DNA from 3 places in the Lactobacillus sp. CA30L genome. Region 3 is predicted to be linked to each of the others. Evidence: riboswitches for the same ligand, from Rfam matches in the RefSeq annotation. Region 3 holds a riboswitch; each other region holds the start of a gene.
The links. A riboswitch is a leader RNA that binds a small molecule or an ion and turns the genes downstream of it on or off. The one in region 3 is predicted to bind thiamine pyrophosphate.
Positions count from the first base shown of each region.

Region 1 (5,742 bases), on a different contig from region 3:
TCATCTTCCACTTCATCCCCCGCACTAAGATTCCCGTGCAGGATACCAAGCAGATCAACATCAGCATCCGGCCCACGGTTATCACGACTGCCGTGTTTGCCCTGTTCTTCTTGGGCGTCTTCAAGGTTATCAACATTGCGATTCCCATGGTCGTAGCGTTTATTCTGGCCCTCCTGATCAACCCCCAGATCCTGCTCAAGATTGACTACGCCCTGCTCCTAACCTTTACCTGTTTCTTCATCTTCATCAGCGATATCCAGCAGATCCCGCTGATTGTGACCATCATTGACCAGATGATCAACTCGGAGAATTCGACCTACTTCACGTCGATTATTTCGAGCCAGATCATCAGCAACGTGCCCGCCACCATCCTGGTCGGCAAGTTCACCCCGTACGCCCAGGCCCTGTTCTTGGGCACCAACATCGGGGGCTTCGGTTCACCGATCGGGTCAATGGCCAACATGCTGGTCCTCAAGACCTTCACGCAGAACGCCACCGTCTCAAGGAGCGAATTCTTTAAAAAGTGGTCGCTCATGCAGTTCATCGGACTGATTATTTTAACAATTGTCGGCTGGCTGCTGCTTCTGTTATAAGCGCCCGCTCCCATTTATCAAGCTTTGCTTGCGATTGCCGTGCAGGGCTTTTTTTATATTCAAAAGGGGTATAATCAGTTATAATTGAGTGATATATACCAGGAGGAAAAACAATGAATTTAATTTGGATAATCGTCATTATCGCTGTCTTATTAATTGCCATCTACATTACCATCTACAACGGCCTGCAGAAGGCCAAGGTCTACACCGACGAATCATGGAGCCAGATTGACGTGCAGCTAAAGCGGCGCAACGACCTCATCCCCAACCTCGTCGAGACCACCAAGGGCTACGCCAAGCACGAAAAGGAAACGCTGGAAAACGTCGTGCAGCTGCGCAACCAGTTGACCAACATCCCGAGCGGCGAGCGGGCCGAGACCCTGAAGGTGTCCAACCAGATTTCCGACGCCCTGAAGTCGATCTTCGCCTTATCCGAAAACTACCCCGACCTAAAGGCCAACCAGAACTTCCTGAAGCTGCAGGAGGAACTGGCCAACACGGAAAACAAGATTGCCTACTCAAGACAGCTGTACAACTCATCCGCTGCCCTTTACGACCAGAAGCTCCTGACCTTCCCGTCAAACATTGTTGCCGGCATCCACGGCTTCAAGAAGGTTGACTACCTGCAGACCAGCGAAGCAGAAAAAGAAGTGCCACAGGTTAAGTTTTAAGCGCTAGGTTAAACTTATGTTATTTCAGCAAATTGCCCGCAATAAACGCAAGACGGTTGGCATAATGATCATGTTTACCATCATTTTGGCGCTGGTCGGCGCGGGCCTGGGCTACATCTTCAGTGACCGGCCTGTGTTGGGGCTTGTCATCGCGCTGGCAGCCAGCGTAATCTACATGCTCATCATCCTGCCCAACCCCGCAAACATGGTCATGAGCCTCAACCACGCCCGCGAAGTTACCGAGGCCGACAACCCCGAATTATGGCACGTTGTCCAGGACATGGCCCTCGTTGGCCGGGTGCCCATGCCCCGCGTCTTCATTATTGCCGATAAGAGTCCCAATGCCTTTGCAACGGGTCGCGACCCCGACCACTCCGCCGTTGCGGTCACGCAGGGCCTGCTCGACATGATGAACCGCGAGGAGCTCGAGGGCGTTCTGGGCCACGAGATTTCACACATCCGAAACTATGACATTCTGGTGTCAACCGTGGCCGCCGTTCTGGTCGGCGTCATCTCATTCTTGTCGGGCATGGCCAGCCGCTTCATCTGGTGGGGCGATGGCGATCGCGATAGTGATAACGACAGCGACAACAGCTTCGTCATGATTTTTAAAGTGGTAGCGATTGTCTTCGTGCTCATTCTTGGCCCCATTTGTGCCAGCCTGGCGCAGATGGCCTTGTCCCGCAACCGGGAATACCTGGCCGACGCATCGTCGGTCGAGCTCACCCGCAACCCCCAGGGGCTGATTTCCGCACTTGAAAAGATTGACGGTGCCAGCCCGATGAAGAAGGCGGATCCAAGCAGCGCCGGAATGTACATCGAGGATCCCCTGCGCAAAAAGCACGGCTTTACCCACCTGTTTGACAGTCATCCCCCAACGGAAGACCGCATCAAGCGCCTCGAAAAAATGTAAAAACAAAAAACGATGTCCCTTGAAGGGGATATCGTTTTTTTCTGTCATCAAATTGGGGTTATGGTATTTTGCCAGGGGGCCGTCTTGCTACTTCAAGTTGATGTTGGCCTGACGAAACAGTTCGGCGCGCATCTGCACCGGCGTTTCATGGTAGTATTCGTTAAACTTTTTATAAAAGAAGGACTTGCCGCTGTAGCCCACCCGGCGAATGATCTCCTTAACGGAAATATCGGGCCGCGCCAGCAAGTTGCGGGCCTCTTCCATCCGCCGCTCATCAACGTGTTCAACGAAGCTCTTGCCCGTCTTCTGCTTGACCAGGCTGGAAAAGTAATTGGGGTTAAAGCCGAAGTGCTTGGCCGTCTTGTCCAGGGAAATACTGGCGTAATTGTCATCGATGTACTGCTCAAGCGCCGAGACAACAAACTGGTGGCTGACCTTGCCCGCCGTTGCCAGGTTCTGGCTCCTCATGGCGGCAATAAAGAGAATGCTCAATTCCGCGCTAATAATGCTGCGGGCAAAGAGGTTTTGGTTGAGGTACTCGTTGATGACCTTCTTAAGCAATTGGACCGATACGGACATGGGCGTGCACTTGAGGTAGAGCAGGCGGTTGGTTCTCAAGGCGTCTTCCACCTCCTGCACCGCCTGCTTTTCCGGCCCTTCAAGACGCATACTGCCGCCAAAAAGCTGCCGCAAGTCCACCTGCGCACTGAGTTCAAGCTTCACGAGCAGGTCGCCAGGCGACTGCCGCTGCACCTCATAGCTGCTCTTGCCCTGCAGTAAGACGATGTTGCCGGCCACAAGCAAATAGTCCTGGCCGTTAATCGCAACGTGGGTCCTGCCCTGGGCCGCGTATAGGAGCAGCGCGTTCGACGTCTGGTAACGGTGCACGCCCACGTTATGGTTCTCAAGGGCAACCGCCAGCAGGTCCAAATCACGGTTGCCCGGACGCAGCCGCACCTCATTCGTATCCGCCTTAGTTGAATTCAGGATACTGGTCAAATATTGTTCTAATTTTACCGCCGCCATGCCTTCACCCTCTAACTAGCAATTTATTTTCATAATTTTAATTATAGCCTAAAACCCGGCGATAAGCCCGCAATTTTGCAGGGGGATGCGTTTGGCTGTTCCCGTCCCTATTTTCGGCGTGCGGCGGCGCTTGCTAGACAACCCAAGGACGTTTAGGTATAATTAACCTGAAAATACCGGGGTGCCGCTAGGCTGAGAACATACCCGTTGAACCTGCCATGGATAATGCCAGCGAAGGGAAAATTAATCTTTTTACGTCGTCAGGCCTTAGCCATGATGACTTTTTTTATTTGGTAACAAAATTGATTACAAGCACAAACCTCACTTTTTCATATGATGAAGACGATAAGGTCCTCACCAACGTCAACCTGCACATCCCCACCGGCAAGTTCACCCTGCTCGTGGGACCGACCGGCTGCGGCAAGTCTACTTTGCTCAAGATACTGGCGGGGCTGTACCCCAAGTATGCGGGCAGAATCAGCGGAAAAACAGACCTGAACGGCTTGAAGGCGGCCATGATGTTCCAGAGTGCCGGCGAACAGTTCACCATGGCCACGCCGCGCGAGGAGATCATCTTCGCGCTCGAGAACCTGCAGGTGGACCGCGCGCATTACAAGGAGCGGCTGAACGAAGCCGTGCAGTTTGCCCAGATTGACCACCTGCTCGACCAGAAAATCAACACGATGTCCGGCGGCGAGCAGCAGCGCGTCGCACTGGCTGTTTTGGTGGCGATGAACACCGACCTGTTTCTGCTCGACGAGCCCTTCGCAAGCTGTGACCCCCAGGCACGGACGTTTCTGATTGCCAAGCTCGCCCGTCTGCGCGACCAGGGCAAGACCATCATCCTCAGCGACCACGTTTTGAGCGGCTATGCGGGCGTCTGCGACTGCCTGTTCAAGTTCGCCGGCAAGTCCGTGATCCGTCTGGATGATAGCGCCATGAACCAGTTGCTGGCGGAAAACGACCACCATGGCGACGTGTACACGTTCGCGCTGCCGCAGGCGGGCGAAAACCCCTGCTTTGCCCTGAAGAGGACACAGGTCACGCAGAACCGGCTGCTGCTTGACCAGGACCACCTGGACATTCCGCGGGGCAAGGCCACGCTGATCACGGGCGCCAATGGCGTCGGCAAGACCTCGCTCTTCAGCGCGCTCACCAAGATGATTCCGTATTCCGGCAGCCTGACCTACCGCGAAAAGGAGATACGGCGGCAGACCGCCCGCACCTACCTGCGCCGCGTCGGGCAGATCTTCCAGACGGCGAGCGACCAGTTCATCAACATTACCGTCAAGGATGAAATCGCCCTGAGCAAGAAGCAGCGGACCGGCAGCTTCTTCACCGACAAAAAAATCAAAGAGGCCCTGGCCGACCTGGAGCTCGACGCGCTGCTCGACCACGTTGTCTACTCCCTGTCCGGGGGCCAGCAGAAGAAACTACAGATCCTGTTAATGCTGATTGCGGACCTGGACGTCTTGCTGATCGACGAGCCGCTGAGCGGACTCGACCACGAATCCGCCCGCCAGGTCATGACCTGGCTTAAGGAGAGCCAGAAGCAGCGGGGACAGACCCTGCTGATCATCAGCCACGAGCTCGCCGGCCTAGCAGACTGGTGCGACTACCACCTGGTCTTCAAAAACCGCCGTTTAACCTACGTAGACAAGTGAGGTACAACCATTGAATCCTAGTTTTAAATTTGTCCTGGCACTGATTATTTCCATCGAAATCTCGCTCAAGTCGAGCCTGTCTACCAACCTGCTGGTCATTGTTTTTGCCCTATTCTACCTTATCTACAAGCGCATTACGCTGTGCCAGCTCCTATTAACGCTGCTCGTCCCGCTGATTGCGGCCTTCACCGTCTTTGCCACGCTCTACTGGTTTGCGCCGCGGCCCGACCTCTACAACGCGTTCAGCCTGTCCAGCCGGATCTACGTCTACACGCTGACAATTTACTGCGTGGCGATTGACACCAGCCCGGAGGACCTGGCCCGCTCCTTTGAGCAGAACTTCCGCCTCCCCAGCAAGTTTGCCTACGGCGTGCTGGCAGCGCTCAACATCATCCCCCGCATGCGGCAGGCGGTCAAGCAGATTCGGACGGCCGGCATGATGCGCGGCGTCTACCTCAGCTTCTGGTCGCCGGTGCTCTACTTCAAGGCCATCCTGGTTGCGCTGAATTCCGCCGAAAACCTGGCCCAGGGCATGGAGTCCCACGGCTTTCGCGAGGGTGCCCAGCGGTCGGTCATCGTACGCGTCCCGGTCACAACACGCGACTGGCTGCTGGCCGGCATTATTCTCCTCGCTACCAACGCCGCGCTGTTCACGCTGCGCTGAGCGCTTTTATTTAACCGCTCGACTAGCGTTATAACGCCGCAGCCGGAAAAAGTGAAAAAATAATAATACGAAATAAGGCCCGCAATTTCCCTAACTTGCGGGCCTTTTTTTGATAATTCGATTGCTTTTCTAGGTACTTAATTATAAAATGATAATTAATATATTAAAAGCAACTAAAAAGCAGCTGGATTATTTAGCGTTAGCCGGCACT
Region 1 covers NZ_JBWXGB010000004.1:209,257-214,998, forward strand. The annotation lists gene AC2JF8_RS06430 (SLC13 family permease) at 1-593, shown strand, start outside; gene AC2JF8_RS06435 (LemA family protein) at 707-1,264, shown strand; gene htpX (zinc metalloprotease HtpX) at 1,281-2,177, shown strand; gene AC2JF8_RS06445 (helix-turn-helix transcriptional regulator) at 2,265-3,203, opposite strand; TPP riboswitch at 3,371-3,460, shown strand; gene AC2JF8_RS06450 (ATP-binding cassette domain-containing protein) at 3,506-4,867, shown strand; gene AC2JF8_RS06455 (energy-coupling factor transporter transmembrane component T family protein) at 4,878-5,531, shown strand.
Region 1: another riboswitch for thiamine pyrophosphate. It lies ahead of AC2JF8_RS06450 (ATP-binding cassette domain-containing protein); the one in region 3 lies ahead of AC2JF8_RS08900 (ECF transporter S component).

Region 2 (5,742 bases), on a different contig from region 3:
GCGCAAGTACGACATGGGCAAAATTGTGCTGGACCCCGTGATTATGACCAAGCACGGCAACACGCTGCTGGACGACGACGCCTACCAGACCTTCTTGGATGAGCTCCTGCCCCTGGCTGATGTCATCACGCCCAACTTTTACGAGCAGCAAAAACTAACGGGGCTAGGGTTAAATTCGCAGGCTGAAATTCACGCTGGGGCCCAGAAATTGCAGGCACGGGGTGCCAAAAACGTGCTGATGAAGGGGCGCCACGATAACGTGCACCAAAAGCAGGTAACCGACGTGCTGCTGACCGCAAACGGCCAGTTCCACGAATTCACCAAGCCCTACATCAACACGAACCGGATCAACGGCACGGGCGATACCCTGTCGGCCGTCATCGCAGCCGAACTGGCCAAGGGCACGTCCGTGGTGGACAGCATTAGCATCGCCAAGAATTTTACCTATGAGGCCATCGCCCACCCCATTGAGGTCGGTTCACAGTATGGCCCCATCAACCACTTCGCCGCCCAGCAGGATACGGAGTGATTTCTCTTTGCCCCCGGGCCACCGTTAAGATATACTTTAACAAGATAAAGGTAGGTGCATGATGGCTGACAAAATGATTAAAATTGCGTACTTATACGAAGATTTGATGAACACGTACGGTGATTCCGGCGACGTCAAAATTATCCAGTTTTTAATGCAGAAGCAGGACTATGAGACGCGCGTGGATAATATCTCCCTGGGCGCTGAATTCAACGCGTTTGACTATGACTTCGTCTTCTTCGGCGGCGGCCAAGACTTCGAACAGACCGTGGTGGCTAAGGACCTGCCCCGTCACAAGGAAACCCTGACCGCCTACCTTAACGCGGGCTGCCCCATGCTCGGCGTTTGCGGCGGCTACCAGCTGGTCGGAACTTACTACAAGACGAGCGCGGGCGTCACAATCAAGGGACTTGACATCCTGCCCTTCCACACGATTTTTAAGGCGGACAAGCGCATGATTGGCGACACGCGCTACATGAGCGAGTGGGGCGAGGTCGCAGCCTTTGAGAACCACTCGGGGCAGACTTATTTTGACGATCAAAACAAGCTCCACCCCCTTGGCAAAATGATAGAGGGCTACGGCAACAACCCGCAGGACCACGTTGAGGGCCTGCGCTATCGCAACTTCATCGGAACCTATTCCCACGGGCCCCTGCTTAAGAACCTCAACGTTGCCAATGCCATTATCAAGATGATTTTGGATTGGCATGAAAAGCGCATCAGCGCGTAGCCAGACAAATACGATAGCAACCAGCAGAACGCGGGCGACTTGAAGATCAGCCACATTCTGCTTTTTGCTTGCTGCTAGCCAAACGTTAAAACTAGTGGGCCGGCTTCAGCCTGTTATAATATAAATACGTACTGGACACCTTGTCAGTCGTCAAAGGAGAGTTTATGAAAGTTTTTGTAGTTGGAGCCAGCGGCCGGGTGGGCCAAAAGCTGTGCCAGGAATTAGTTAAGCAGGGCCACCAGGTCAGTGCGGGCGCGCGCCACTTCGATTCCCTTGAGGGGTTAAAATTAACGCAGGTGCCACTCGACCTGCACTCCGCCGCCGGTGAAATTGCGGCCAAAATTGGCCAGCAAGACGCAATCTACTTTGTGGCCGGATCACGCGGCAGCGATGTTTTAGAAATTGATGCTTACGGCGCAATCAAGACAATGCAGGCGGCCCAAAAGAACAACATCAGTCGCTTCATCATGCTTAGCGGCTACGGCTCCCTGAATCCTGCCTCGTGGGAAAAAACGTCCTTGCGCGAATACTACCTGGGCAAGTACCTTGCCGATAACTGGCTGATGAACCAAACGAAATTATCCTACACGATTCTGCAGCCGGGCAGTCTCACGGAAACGCCGGCCAGTGGCACGATCGCCCTCAATACGAAAGAAGCCGGCGCCAACTCCATTACCGATGTGGCCCACGTTCTAGCCGCCATCTTGGAGCATGACAATACAATCGGCAAGGCAATCCCGATGCACGCGGGAAGCACGCCAATCGACCAGGCCCTGGCCCAGATCTAAAAGCACAAGCGCATAATAATTGCAAAAGAGCTGAATTAGCTTGTTCATCCCTCAAAGTGGATGAAGTTAAAACTCAGCCCTTTTTCTTTTACGCTAATTTAATGTCCCAAAAACAAGCGCTGGTACGCATCCACTATGTCACAAGCCTTTATTCCCATTGTTGCTGTTCATACGCCATCTGCCAGAATTGCAGTTCGTAGTAGCTGCTGCGGACAAAGGCGTTTCTCATCTGCTCCTGCTCCTCTGCAGAAGCACGTTGGGCCAGGATATTGGTTAGTTCCAGGATTTTTACAACGTTCACGCCGTACCAGTCTCCGTCATACGTGTCGATCCATTCCTGATAGATGCGTACGGGCGAGCCCGCCGTTGCCGCCTGTCCGATCTCCTGGTAGAGCCAGTAGCACGGCAGAATCGCAGCGACGGCCGGAGCAACGCCGGCCTCATGCAGCGTCATGTGCAGGTGGTTAACGTAATTGTAGGCGGTGGGCGCAACAGGAACAGCGGCAACTTCTGCAGGCGTAATTGCCAGTTCCTTAAAAAAGTGCTCACGCACCGCTATTTCGGTGTCCTTTAGGTCCTGCGCACGCGCAGCCATAAAAGTGCTAAGCTGCCGATTGTTAGCCTTTTTCCCAATCAGCTTGTGCATCTTGGTAAATTCAGCCAAATAGTAGCGGTCCTGCAGCAAATAAAAGCGAAACTGGGCGGCGGTCAGTTTGTCACTCTGAAGCGCACTTACAAAGGGGGGCTCCCTGCTCTTCTGCCATAAACTGCTAGCCACTTCGTGCAGCTGATTTGTAAATTTTTCCACGTTGTCCTCCTTAGTCGTTTATTGCTTTTGCGGCAAGGTCAACGGGTCAGCGCTTTTGCGGCCCCGCCCCTCGCAACTGCTTTTACAGCCTAAGCTTACCCCAGTCCCGTTTCTAGGGCAAAGGAAAGTTCTACCCGGTGGTCCATTTTTTTAAATAAGTTTTATAAACATGTATTGTATTACTCGCTAAAAGCAGTTATAATGAAAGCGATAACACGAGGGGCGCCTTTTAGGCTGAGATGAAAGATGATTTCAGACCCTTTGAACCTGTAAGCTAATTCTTGCGTAGGAACGTGTCAAATACGATTAGACTTTGGCGCGCATTGTTGTGCCAAAGTTTTTTATTTGCCTGAAGCTAGGGTTGGGTACCTCTTCTATTTTTAAGGAGGAAACAGATGCAGTTAGAGCTTTTAACCAAGTTGCGTGCACAGAACCCCGTTGTTTTGAATATTGCCAACTTTGTCACCGTGCAGGACGTAGCTAATGGCCTGAACGCCATCGGGGCCTCGCCCATCATGAGCAAGGACGTCAACGAGGCAGAGGAAATGGTCACAATGGCGGGAAGTATCGCCATTAATCTGGGCACGCTGACAAAATTACAGACCGCCCAGATGCAGAAGGTCGGCGACCTGGCCGCCCGTTACAAAAAGCCGGTCGTGTTCGACCCCGTTGCGGTTGGTGCCGTCCGCTACCGGTTGAAGACTGCCCTTGACTTGTTGTGGGCTTTTCCAGCAAAAATCATCCGTGGCAACGCCGGTGAAATTGCCGCTTTGGGTGGTTTCGACTGGGATGCGCGCGGCATCGACGCCGGATCGGGTGCCGGCGATCTTGACCACATCACGAAGAAGACGGCAGCCAAACTCCACTGCGTGGTCATCGCTAGCGGTGCAACCGACACAATCAGCGACGGCAAGCGGGTGGTGCACGTCTACAATGGCACGCCGCTCTTTGCCGCCCACGTCGGCTCCGGCGACATGCTGACCAGCATCGTGGCCGCATTTGCCGCGGTCTGCAGCGATCCGTTTGAAGCAGCCCAAACGGCGGCGCTGGTTTTTGCCGCCACGGGGGAACTGCTTGTCAAGGACAATCCTGACCTTGGACCAGGTTCGTTTGGCATGCACCTCATGGACTATTTGGCTCAGGTTCAACCTGCTGATATTGCAAAAATCGCGCACTTTGATTAAGGGTGCTTGTCATGGAAGAAGAAATTAACTCATTCCCGCAGGTGCTCACCATTGCAGGAACCGATTCCGGTGGCGGGGCAGGGATCATGGCTGACCTGAAAACCTTCCAGATGCAGGGCGTTTTTGGCACCGCCGTCGTGGTTGCCGTGACCGCGCAAAACACGCTGGACGTGCAGGACTCCTTTTTGATGCCGCTCGACCTGGTGGATGCGCAATTTGCTTCCCTGGCCGCCGACTTCCGCATTCGAGCCTGCAAGACCGGCATGCTGGGCGACGCGGCCCACGTCCACCGGGTTGCGCTCAACCTGCAAAGATACGACCTCGGTCCCATCACCATCGACCCCGTGATGGTGGCCAAGGGTGGCGCACCGCTACTGGCGGCAGACGCTGTTGCAACCGTCAAAAAGGAGCTGCTGCCCCTCGCCGACCTGGTCACGCCCAACCTGCCAGAAGCAGAAGCCTTAACCGGCATCAGGGCTGCAAATACGGACCAGTACCCCGAATTGGCGCACGCCCTGCAAGCACTGGGCGTCAAAAATGTGCTGATTAAGGGCGGCCACTTGCCAGGCGAGCTGGTCAAAGACTACACCCTCCTTGCAGACGGTTCTAGTTTTTGGACCAGCAGCCCGCGCACGCACACCAAGCGTACACACGGCACTGGCGACACCATGGCTTCCGCCATCACGGCCCAGCTTGCCCTGGGCCACAGCCTGACCGACGCGATTAAAAGCGCCAAAAAATACGTCACCAAGACAATTGCCCAGACCATTCAGGTTGGTCACGGCCACGGTCCGCTCAACCACTGGGCAAAATAGCAAAGGAGAAATCATGTCCCAATTTAACCCCAATATTTTACACGCCTACTTCATCTGCGGCTCCCAGGACGTGCCGGCAGGCAAAACGCTGCCCGGGCTGGTTGAAGAAGCACTAAAGGCTGGCATCACCGCATTCCAGTTTCGCGACAAGGGTCCTAAATCCACGCTGCGTCCTGAAAACCGCCTGGCCATGGCCAAGCAGCTGCACCGCCTCTGCCAAGAATACCACGTGCCCTTCTTCATTGACGATGACGTGGAGTTGGCATTGAATACCCACGCCGAGGGCATCCACGTCGGGCAGAGCGATGAAGCCATCGAACAAGTCGTGGCAGCGGTTGACGGCCAGATGATCGTCGGCTACTCCTGCTCCACCCCGGATGAAATCATGCAAGGCGATCTGATCGCGGGCATCGACTACTACGGCAGTGGTCCCATTTTTGCCACCCAGTCAAAGGACGACGCGGACCCCGAGATTGGCCTTGCGGGCCTCAGCGGATTGGTTGAACAAAGCAAACGGCCGGTTGTGGCCATCGGCGGCATTACCACAGACAGCCTTGGGGCAATTGCCGAGACGGGTGCGGCTGGCGCTTCGGTCATTTCGCTGATTGCCCGCAGTCCCAACGTTGAAAAGACGGTCAAAGCAATGCTTGATGCACCGTGGGATAACTAATTAACTTTTAATTCTTAAATACACTTACGCCAAAAGACCCGGTTTCTGTTTCGAAACCGGGTCCTTATTTTTGATAGCTTTGATTAGGCAACTGCCAATTCAACTTTTTCAAGAACGTTTCGTAGACCGGGCAAGGAGCGAACCCAAGACGGCGATAGGTCCGCCTTGCCAGTGGTGGGATTAGCAGCACCCCTCCAGCCCAGTTTCAACTTGCGTGG
Region 2 covers NZ_JBWXGB010000003.1:193,780-199,521, reverse strand. The annotation lists gene thiD (bifunctional hydroxymethylpyrimidine kinase/phosphomethylpyrimidine kinase) at 1-529, shown strand, start outside; gene AC2JF8_RS05030 (type 1 glutamine amidotransferase) at 591-1,259, shown strand; gene AC2JF8_RS05025 (NAD(P)H-binding protein) at 1,424-2,047, shown strand; gene tenA (thiaminase II) at 2,196-2,855, opposite strand; TPP riboswitch at 3,064-3,164, shown strand; gene thiM (hydroxyethylthiazole kinase) at 3,251-4,039, shown strand; gene thiD (bifunctional hydroxymethylpyrimidine kinase/phosphomethylpyrimidine kinase) at 4,051-4,854, shown strand; gene thiE (thiamine phosphate synthase) at 4,865-5,524, shown strand.
Region 2: another riboswitch for thiamine pyrophosphate. It lies ahead of thiM (hydroxyethylthiazole kinase); the one in region 3 lies ahead of AC2JF8_RS08900 (ECF transporter S component).

Region 3 (5,742 bases):
CAACTAACGGCTTCTTGCCTGCATAGTCAGCAGTCAATTGCTTGCCCAGCTTAATGCACAGCGCGTGAATGTCCTCTTCAGTAAACAATTTATGATCAATAATACTGTTAATATCGTCGCTCTTCGGCATTTATCTACCCTTCATTTTAAGTAACACAAAATTCCTAATAATCTCGATTATATCATTTTTCTGCTAAAAAGGTACTGCGTATGACGATTTTCGGATAAACTTGGCGCTTGCGGCGGCACAAGCGGCCCCCTTAACGGGCACGCTGACGATTTTGCTGAAAATAAGCTTAAATTGCGCACGCAGGTCTTAAAGTTTTTGCTACAATGAAGGGAGATATTATTCAAGCGAAAGGTCACTACAATGGAAAAAGAACAAGAAATCAAAATGCTCAAAGCATTCTCGGATGCAAATGCCACCTCGGGCTTTGAGGAAGAATTCGTTAAAATGTTTATCGAAAACGTCAAGGAGATCGCCGACGTCAACGTTGATGGCATGCTCAACGTGTACGCTGCCAAGAAGGAAAACAAGGCGGGCCGGCCGGTGATTCAGCTCGATGCGCACTCAGACGCCGTTGGCTTCATTACGCAGGCGGTGCGCCCCAACGGGATGATCAAGTTTGTTCCGCTCGGTGGGTGGGTCAAGTACAATATCCCGGCTCTGCGCGTCAAGATTAGGAACAGAGACGGTGAATACGTGCCGGGCGTTGTTGCCACCAAGCCGCCACACTTCATGACTGCGGCCGAAAAAAACAACGTGCCCGATGTTGCCGACATGTCGATCGATGTTGGTTCGACTTCACGCGCGGAAACTATCAATGATTACCGAATTGATACAGGCTGTCCGATTTTTGTGGACGTTAAGTGCGAATATAACGACAAGTCCGGTCTGTTCTTCGGCAAGGACTTTGACGACCGCTTCGGTGCTGCTGCCATGGTCGATGTCTTGGACAACCTGCAGGGCGAGGAGACTAATCTTAACGTTGTCGGTGCACTCTCCAGCCAGGAAGAAGTGGGCCTGCGTGGCGCCTATGTTACTGCCCGTGCGGTTAAGCCCGACCTGGCCATTGTCCTCGAGTCTTGTCCCGCCGATGACACGTTCACGCCGGACTGGCTCTCCCAGACCGGCTTAAAGCGCGGTCCAATGCTGCGCGACATGGACACGACCTTCTTGCCGAACCCCAAGTTCCAGGAGTATGCTTGCGCATTAGCCGATAAAAACCACATTCCATACACGCGCTCCGTTCGGACCGGTGGCGGTCAGGACGGTGCTGCGATTTACTACGAGAACGGGGCACCGACCATCGTGATTGGCATCCCGGTCCGCTATGAGCATTCACCGTACTGCTTCAGCGCCTACCATGACTTCAAGGCGTCCGTTGATTTGGCCGTTGCGATTATCCGGGACATGACTCCAGAAAGACTGGCCAGCTTTAGCAAGTTTTAATGGCGCTCTTTTTGGTAAAAGACATGCAAATGAAGCTACGCATGAAAAGAATCATTAAAAAGCAATGGGCAAACGGTTCAGATTGAACAAAAAGCGCCTGGGCGAAAAGTCCCCGGGACAGATAACGTCGAATGTGTTAAACTGTTAAGAGTAAAATAATGAGAGTCACTAGGGGTGCCGCATTAGCTGAGAAATACCCTCCGAACCTGAACGGGATAATACCTGCGCTAGGGAAGTGTTATTGAAGTAGATATGATCGTACTCCTACTGACTTAAGATTAGTTAGGAGTATTTTTTATGTTTACAAGATCATCGAAGTGGAACGTCAAGTCGATTATTCTGATTGCACTGATTGGCATAATCATGGGTGTGGTTTACACCTACGGCTTTAACTGGGCCTTTAATATAGTTAAGTTGGCGTTAGTTTCAACAGGTTATGCGCCACTTACCGACACCGTCTTTTGTGGCCTCTGGTTGCTGGCAGGACCGCTAGCTATGTACTTTGTGCCAACAACAGGGTCAGGAATGATTGGTGAAGCCCTGGCTGCAATTGTAGAAATGGCAATTGGGGGTCAGTGGGGGGCAATTACGGTTCTGCAGGGCTTCATTCAGGGCGCTACCAATGAGATTGGCTTCTTTCCGAAAAAAGAAAACTACCGTAATTTTTCTTGGCGAAGTGTTCTTACAGGGGCCTTTTTTGCCAGTCTTGGTAGTTTTATACCGACCTATTTCTTATATGGCTGGGGTAAGTACAGCGTCCAACTGCAAATTGCCATGTTTATCACAACTGTACTTTCATGTCTTATCTTTGATGGTGTCTTTGCCAAGCTGATTACTAATTTGTTTGATCGGACTTTGCAGCCTCGTGTTGATCATGATTAGTTAAAATAACTAGTAAAAAAGAGTCTGGGAAAAAAGTGCCCTTGAAGTTAAATTAAAAAATTTCACAATTTAAAAAGACCGATAAATCAACGTTTGATTAACGTGATTTGTCAGCCTTTTTAGTTAGATTAGAGTTTTTTCCCAGACTCTTCTTTTATTTAATGCTTTTGCCGAGAATAGAATGAACCTTGGTCGTCAACATGTCGATAGCCACGTTGTTTTCACCGCCCTCGGGTACGATAATGTCCGCGTAGCGCTTGGTCGGTTCAACGAACTGGTGGTACATGGGCTTGACCGTACTAAGGTACTGGTCAATGACTGACGCGCTCGAGCGGCCACGCTCGTCCATGTCGCGCTCGAGTCGCCTAATGAAGCGGATGTCATCGTCGGTATCGACATAGACCTTAATATCCATCAAATCACGAATTTCCGCGCTGGCCAGAACCAGGATGCCCTCGAGAATGATGATGTCGGCGGGCTCAACGTGGAGGGTCTTATTGCTGCGCGTGTGGGCCTTAAAGTCGTATATAGGCATTTCAATGGGTTCGTAGCGCAGCAGTGCGGCCAGCTGCTTTTTCAGCAGCGGGACGTCAAACGCATCGGGGTGGTCGTAGTTGATGTTCAGCCGAACGTCCATGGGGATGCCTGTATTATCTTTATAGTATGAATCCTGAGTCATAATCAAGACGTGTTCATTTTCCCGCATTTGCTCGACGATTTTACGCGCAATAGTCGTTTTACCACTGCCTGAACCACCAGTAATGCCAATCACAACGGGCTTTTCGAGTTTTGCCATTTGGATGCTCCTTTTTAATCACTAAACATTTTACTTTATTTTGGAGTGAATTACCAATAGTTGAGGATAAAAATCGCGTCTTTACCGGCGCTTTTTAATTTTGGCTTTGACTTGTTGCGCTTTTCTTATAATATTAAATGTGAAAGCAATAATTTGATTATGAAATGGATAAAAAAATGAACTATAACCTAATGCCAGTAAAATATTTTATTGATGTGGTGCAGACGCATGGCTTTATCTCGGCCGCTAAGCGCAATTACGTTTCTGAGACTGCAGTCAGCTCCGCAATTAAAAAACTTGAGGTCGAGCTGGGTCAGAAGCTGATTAACCGTTCAGTAGGAGAATTAAAGCTAACGCCGGTGGGCGAAGAGTTTTACAGGCGCGCGGTAGAGATAATTAACCTGTATAGCGAAATCTGGCATCACCCTAACTTTGACCCCAAGCAGCTTCTGCGCATTCACTTCCTACCTGGTTTCGAAAATGAGGCGGTGGTGTTTGCCGCAAAGCTCCCGCAGAATTACCAGTTTAGCTTTGACGAAGAAGATTTCGAAACAGGCATCAGACGGCTGATTAATGGTAATTATGACCTGCTGGTCGGCTTTGAGCTGGCCTTTGCGGGCAACAGGAAGGTGGAATGTTTGCCACTGCGAACGATTAGCTTTGATCTTTTGTTGAATCGAGACAAACTTGAGGAGTATAACGGCAATGCACGGGCACTTGCTCAAAAGAGCACAATTTACATGCAGAACTGGCAGTCGACAGGCATCATGAATATTCAGCGGGCAATACTGGAGATATATAACGGTGATGGCTGGGGCTATCAGCAGATTGATCAAATTAACAGTTTTTCCGCGGCCTGCCTCAATGTCAACTATAACGGTGGGCTGGCCATGGTTCCGGAATCCTTTGTCTTGCCCGCCAAGTGCATGAATATTTACCGCTGCTCACCGGCTCATCTACAGGGTGCGTTCACTGTTGTTCTTGCACTAAATGCGGGTGTTTCTGACCAATTAAAAAAAGTCCTTAAGTGGGCAACAACTTAAAGTTATTGACGGCAACTTTTATGTGTTAGCGATTACAAGCAAGCTAGATTAAAATTTATTTGTAAGTTAAATTACAATCAAGAAAGGAAGTAAATAAACATGGATTCTATTTCAACCCAAGTTGTCGTTGTGGGATCTGGTTCATCCGGCATCTCTGCTAGTTTCGAGCTATACCAAAGAAAAGTCCCATTCGTATTGCTAGAAAAGGGTAATAAAGTTGGAGGTGCCGGTAAGTTTGGCGCCCATGGTGTTTTTGCCATTAATTCGGACGAACAAAAGGAACGCAAGGTTAAATACGGTTACCGGGAAGCTTTCACTGGTTTGACCGATTATAATCATTTCTTTGTCAACGGTGAATTATTGGCGCGTTTCTTGAAGCGGTCAGGGGCAAACATCAGTCGACTTGTAGAAATGGGTCTACCAGTGACGGTAGAGCAGAGTGAGCAGAAGGCCCACATGAACGATCCACTTGTCTACCACAAATTTGATAACTTTGGCGAAAAAATAGTCAACTGGGACAAGTTGCCGGCTAAGTTTGAAGCTGCTAACAACAAGGTCTTACTTGAAACTGCGGCGGTGGACCTGGATTATGCAGATGGATTAAAGGCCGTAATTGCTGAAGGCAAGGATGGACACCGCATTAGGATTAAGGCTCAAAAGGTTATTTTTGCCGATGGTGGCTACTGCGGTAATGAGCAAATGCTTAAATCAAGATATTCAGATGCTGCTGAGCTGCTTAACCTGGGTGAGCACAAGTCGGACGGTACGGGCATCAGACTGACCCATAAGCTTGGTGCAGACTGGCGGCATAGCCCGGCTTTGTTTGCTCATGGCTGCGCACCAAGCAGGAACATCAACCCATTGAAGCGGGACAGTGCCGTTGAGACCTTGACCAATCTGCCGCTTCTCTGGCTTGACCAGACTGCCAATCGCTTTGTCAATGAGGATGTGGTCTACGACTTCGCCATGTGGGGCAATGCAGCCCACAACGTGCATGGCAAGTACTACGTTGTGGTTGACCAGAAGACGCTTGACACGTTCAGTCAGACTGAGATTAACCTTGAAGACACGTTTGAGCGCCAATTTTGTAACGTAGGAGAGACCCCGAGAACAACTGTTGGACCGTTATCGCATATTCAAGCGGACTTTGACGAAGCAGTCAAGACGGGAGAAGTAGTTAAGGCAAAGACACTAGAAGAGTTAGCCCAGAAGCTGCATCTGCCACTTGCATCATTGAGAAGAAACATTGATGTATATAACCGGGCGGTTGAAGAGAACAATGATGAAACATTTTTAAAGCCAGCGGACGAATTACTGTTTGGAGTCCATGAAGGTCCGTATTACGCTATCATTGAACACTGTGCAATCTTGGGAACAATGGATGGCATTAACGTTGACCGCAACTGCCAACCGGTCACTGAGGATGGCACGCCGCTCAAAGATCTGTATATTGTCGGCAATAATGCTAATGGTTTATATTCAGACGGCTACCCTAGCTACGAGGGTATTGCCAATGGCTTTGCCTTCGTGTCGGGTTGGATTGCTGCTGAGGAAGCAATTAAAAGTTT
Region 3 covers NZ_JBWXGB010000010.1:16,353-22,094, forward strand. The annotation lists gene hpt (hypoxanthine phosphoribosyltransferase) at 1-130, opposite strand, end outside; gene AC2JF8_RS08895 (M42 family metallopeptidase) at 371-1,453, shown strand; TPP riboswitch at 1,614-1,704, shown strand; gene AC2JF8_RS08900 (ECF transporter S component) at 1,751-2,335, shown strand; gene udk (uridine kinase) at 2,490-3,131, opposite strand; gene AC2JF8_RS08910 (LysR family transcriptional regulator) at 3,323-4,174, shown strand; gene AC2JF8_RS08915 (FAD-binding protein) at 4,274-5,742, shown strand, end outside.